Regions from separate parts of the Desulfomicrobium macestii genome, predicted to be linked through region 2. Evidence: riboswitches for the same ligand, from Rfam matches in the RefSeq annotation. Region 2 holds a riboswitch; the other holds the start of a gene.
The links. A riboswitch is a leader RNA that binds a small molecule or an ion and turns the genes downstream of it on or off. The one in region 2 is predicted to bind cobalamin.
Positions count from the first base shown of each region.

Region 1: linked by a shared signal. The riboswitch ahead of H4684_RS14280 (sirohydrochlorin cobaltochelatase) and the one ahead of H4684_RS06265 (anaerobic ribonucleoside-triphosphate reductase activating protein) in region 2 are both predicted to bind cobalamin.

Region 1 covers NZ_JADBGG010000023.1:23,500-25,699, forward strand. Annotated here, with positions in the region: gene cbiM (cobalt transporter CbiM) at 1-100, opposite strand, end outside; gene H4684_RS14280 (sirohydrochlorin cobaltochelatase) at 87-1,100, opposite strand; cobalamin riboswitch at 1,273-1,473, opposite strand; gene metE (5-methyltetrahydropteroyltriglutamate--homocysteine S-methyltransferase) at 1,612-2,200, opposite strand, start outside.
Region 2 covers NZ_JADBGG010000007.1:49,551-51,750, forward strand. Annotated here, with positions in the region: gene H4684_RS06260 (ribonucleoside triphosphate reductase) at 1-651, opposite strand, end outside; gene H4684_RS06265 (anaerobic ribonucleoside-triphosphate reductase activating protein) at 685-1,323, opposite strand; cobalamin riboswitch at 1,389-1,544, opposite strand; gene H4684_RS06270 (MFS transporter) at 1,628-2,200, opposite strand, start outside.

The sequences.
Region 1 (2,200 bases), on a different contig from region 2:
CGAGGTCAAGGCGGCGCAACCCCATCCAGACACCTGCCAGGGTCAGACAGGCACCTCCGACGAGTACGGGCGCGGCCAGGGCGCCATCAGATATGTGCATGGTGTTCTCCGTGTCCGTGGTTGGAAGCCGCCTTGTTTTCCAGATGGAGCGAGGCAAAGGCATGGCGCAGGTGATCCATCCACAGCGCCCGGAACGGGCAGTGCTCCAGCGTGCCCGTGGGTTCTGACAGAACCTCGATGCCCGCCGCCTGCAGTCTGTGCTTCCAGGAACGGGGGGATTCGCCCAGGATGTCCACCAGCACATGGTGACCGGGTACGCTCATGAAGGGCAGCAGCCTGCAACGGCTGATGTTGGCCTCTTGCAAGCGTGAGATGATTGACGAGACGCCCAGGGTTTCCCCGGAACGGCTCATCAGGGCCCCGAGGAATACGTGTGGGTCGCGAAGTCGTACGCGGGCCTCGAAGTCAAGGTAACGCTGCTGTCCTTGATGATAGGTGCCATGTCCCACCAGGACCACGGCTTCATCCGGCAGGCGCTCGGCGGGAATGTAGCTTTGCAAGGCTAGAGCGGCGCGATCAAGGTCCTTCTCGGAGGTCAGCAGCGGCGCACCGAGCGCGATCTCCCGGAATCCCTTGCGGGGATGCACGAAGGCCATGGCCTGGGAGTGGGTCCAGTGGTACTCGACCCCGGGCACGGTGTGCAGGGACTGTACAGCAAGGTGCGTCACGCCGTCGTCATGCAGGCGCGAAAGTGCCACGGCCACGGAATCGTGTCCCTGGCCCATGGCTGCCAGTTTCTTGCGCACCTTGTGGGCCGTGTAGGCCCAAGCCACGGGGATGCCGGGAAACTGTTCCCGGACCTCGGCTTCCATCTGTTCGTAGCCCCTGCGAGCTTGGGCCATGGCGACTCCGAAGGCGGCCAGGAGAATGCCCGGTCGAACGGGCTTGGGGCGGACATGGTCGTGACCGTGATCATGATGGTGGTCATGGTCGTCGTTACGGTCGTGATGGTGGTTATGGTCGTGATCGTGATGGTCATGGCCGTGGTCATGCCCGCTCCCGTCATGGTTGTGGGGGTGGCAGTGCAAGGGTGTGTTCATGGGTTGGTGTCCGTTTTGAGATCATCAGATGTCCACGTCATTGCGGGACATATAGAACTCCCAGCAAATTTTTGGTTGCAGGGAAACGGGACAAGCCGGATTGAAGAGGAGGAAGGACACGCGCAAGGATGAGGGGCGGGGCCGTCTTCCCCGTGTCGGCAAAGACCCGTTGCCTAGGGAAAAGTGTCTGGCAGGTCTTCTGGCTCCCTCGGACTTGGCCTCGCCTTCCCGTCCGCGAAGGACAGTGGCGTAAATGAGGCGTTGTGCTTCCCTGCGTGTGCAGGACCGAGGTTACAGCGGCGGGTCCGCTCCGGATTCACACCGGATTCCCTATTATGCTCCTGTTCGGAGCACCAGATCTTGATTCGTTATCTTACGGTGATACGGGATGTCAAATCGTCAGTGGCGACGGATGCGGAGCCGGTAGGGGAAAATCCGGCAAGCGGAAAGTGTTTTCCGCTTGCCGGCAGGGTCGCCTATGGATGCAGGCAGTGAAGTGCTGAGTGGTCCATCAGCTCAGGCTGGCGCGCACTCTCCGGGCCGCCTCCACCATGTTGCGCAGGGAGGCCAGGGTTTCGGGCCAGTCCCTGGTCTTGAGCCCGCAGTCCGGGTTGACCCACAGCCGCTCCTTGGGGATGAACTCCAGAGCCCGGCCCAACAGATTCTCCATTTCCTCCACCGACGGTACTCTGGGACTATGGATGTCGTAGATTCCGGGGCCTATCTCGTTGGGATAGGAATATTCCCGGAAGGCCTCCAGCAGTTCCATGCCACTACGGCTGGACTCGATGCTGATCACGTCGGCGTCCATGGCTGCGATGGATTGCACGATATCGTTGAATTCGCTGTAGCACATGTGGGAATGGATCTGGGTCGAATCGGCCACACCGGAAGTCGCCAGGCGGAAGTTCTCCACTGCCCATTCCAGGTATGCGCCCTTGTCTCTGGACTTGATGGGCATGCCCTCGCTGAAGGCGGCTTCGTCGATTTGGATGATGCGAATCCCGGCCTTTTCCAGGTCCGTGACCTCCTGGCGGATGGCCAGGGCCAGCTGGCGGCAGACTTCGGCTCGTTCCATGTCGTCGCGCACGAAGCTCCAG
Region 2 (2,200 bases):
CCATTCGTTCTGCAGCGTGCCCAGAAAATTGACCATCTGTCCAAGGGCCGCGTCAAAATGCTTGGGCGGGCCGGACGAGCAGCGCCCTTCGAGATTGAACCCCTCAAGCAAGAGGTCGCGCAGGGACCAACCGGCGCAATACCCGGCCAGGCCAAAAGAAAGATCATGGATGTGAAAATAGCCGTGCTCATGGGCCTGCCGGACTTCCTCGGGATATTTCTCAAGGGAATAGCGGGCCTGAACGGAGCCGGACAGATGCAGCATCAGGCCCTGAAAGGAATGAGCCATGTTGGCGTTCTCGCTGACACGCCAGTCAGACTTGTCCAGATAGCTGTCGATGGTCTCGGTCACGTCCAGGAAGGTTTCGGTCTGGCTGCGGATCGTGCGACGCTTTTCGCGGTACACGATGTAGCGCCTTGCGACCTGATAAAGCCTGGACTCCATGAGCACCTGCTCGACGGTGTCCTGAACCAGCTCCTGCTCGGGCATGACCTCGGCTTCGAGTTTGGACTCGACCTTTCCGGCCAGACGCTTGGCCAGGATGGGATCCTTGATGCCGCTGGCGTTGAGGGATTTCAAAATTGCCAGGGCTATCCGGTCCACGGACCAGGATTCAACACGGCCATCACGTTTCACAATCTGCTGAGGCATGAATACTCCAATAAAGTTCGGTCGAATTGAGAATCAGGAAAAATCATCATCGCTTCGAGGCGGCACAAATTCCTGAAAATGCAAGGACAGGCCTTGCGGCATCTGGGCCCGGGTCGTCTCCAGATCTTCGGGGGTCAGGCTCGGGACCTTGGTACAGCGAAAATAGACGCGTCCGGGATACGCGCGGGCCAGGCCAAAAACCTCTTCCAGCGCGTCGCGGGCCGTATCGGTCGCCAGAGCCTGCCCGGTCAGCTCCGGATACATCGACCAGGGTCCCTTGACGTCAACGGCCACGGCCTGGACAAGCCCCGCTGCCAGCACGCGCTCCAGGACATCCGGCGCGGAGCCGTTGGAATCAAGCTTTACCGGCAGGCCGGTCGAGGAAAGATCCTCAAGCAGCCCGTCCAGATCCGCCAGGCAGGTCGGCTCTCCACCGGACAGGGTGATCCCGTCCAGCCAGCGCTTGCGGCGGCGCAGGTCAGACAGGACAATGTCCCGGTCGAGACTCGGCAACAAGGCCCATTTCCAGGCCAGGGATGCGTTGTGGCAGGTCGGGCAGCGCAAATTGCAGCCGCCGGCAAAAAGCACGCACGTGATTTTGCCCGGCCAGTCGCAAAGACTCACCGGCACCATGCCGCGCACGCGTTCCCATGAAGGAATCGTGTCAGTCATGTTCGCTCGAAGTTGTGATGACGTTTTTCTGAACAACTCAACGCCCTGCATCCGCGTGCAGAGGGTTAAGAGAATTGCTTCAGGCAGGTTTTCTGGCTTGCCCCCGCACGCGGCGTCTCCCTTTGCGGGATCAGCCTTTAACGCGCGAAATCGGGATTACAGTGGCGGGACCGCCCCGGACTCGCACCGGGTTCCCTTGCTCCTGAAGTAGTTTCGCAGAACAGGTCGAGTATTAGGACATCGAGACATCGGGATCAACCAAAACCTTTTCCACAGGGGCGTCTTTACCGTGTGGAAGAAGAATTCAGGTCAATGAATGCGAGCGGTTATGGCGTAAAAAATTCAGCCCTGCCACGGGAAGAGCCAGCGAAAAAAATACGGCCAGTACAAGGAAGGTCGTTGACAGACCGAAGCTGTCGGCAAGCAAACCTACCAGCGGGCCGGTGGCCACGAACCCCGTTCGAAAGGCCAGGCTGTGCAACGACAGAATGCTGGCCCTGTTCGCCCGGCTGCTCAAGGCCTGCAACCGCGAGCGCATGAGCGGCCCTTGCAGCCCTCGCATGGCCGTAAGCAGATAATAGAACAAAAAACCTCCCACGGCCGTGACGGTTCCAAGTCCAAGATACGCCACGACGATCAGCACGAAAAAGAGCGTCTGCATGCCGCCCGCGCCCAGCTTGCCCTCGACCCGATGGCTGTTTGCGGCAGCCAGGGCCACAACCAGATTGGCCCCGGCCCAGGCCGGACCGAACCATGTCACGGGAACCAGGCATTCCTGCATATAGGGCTGAATGAGCCAAACCATGTAGAAGGAAGCCAGCCCCAGAAGCATGCCGTTCATGATGGTCGCCCGGATGGCCGAGCTTTCCCGAAAGGC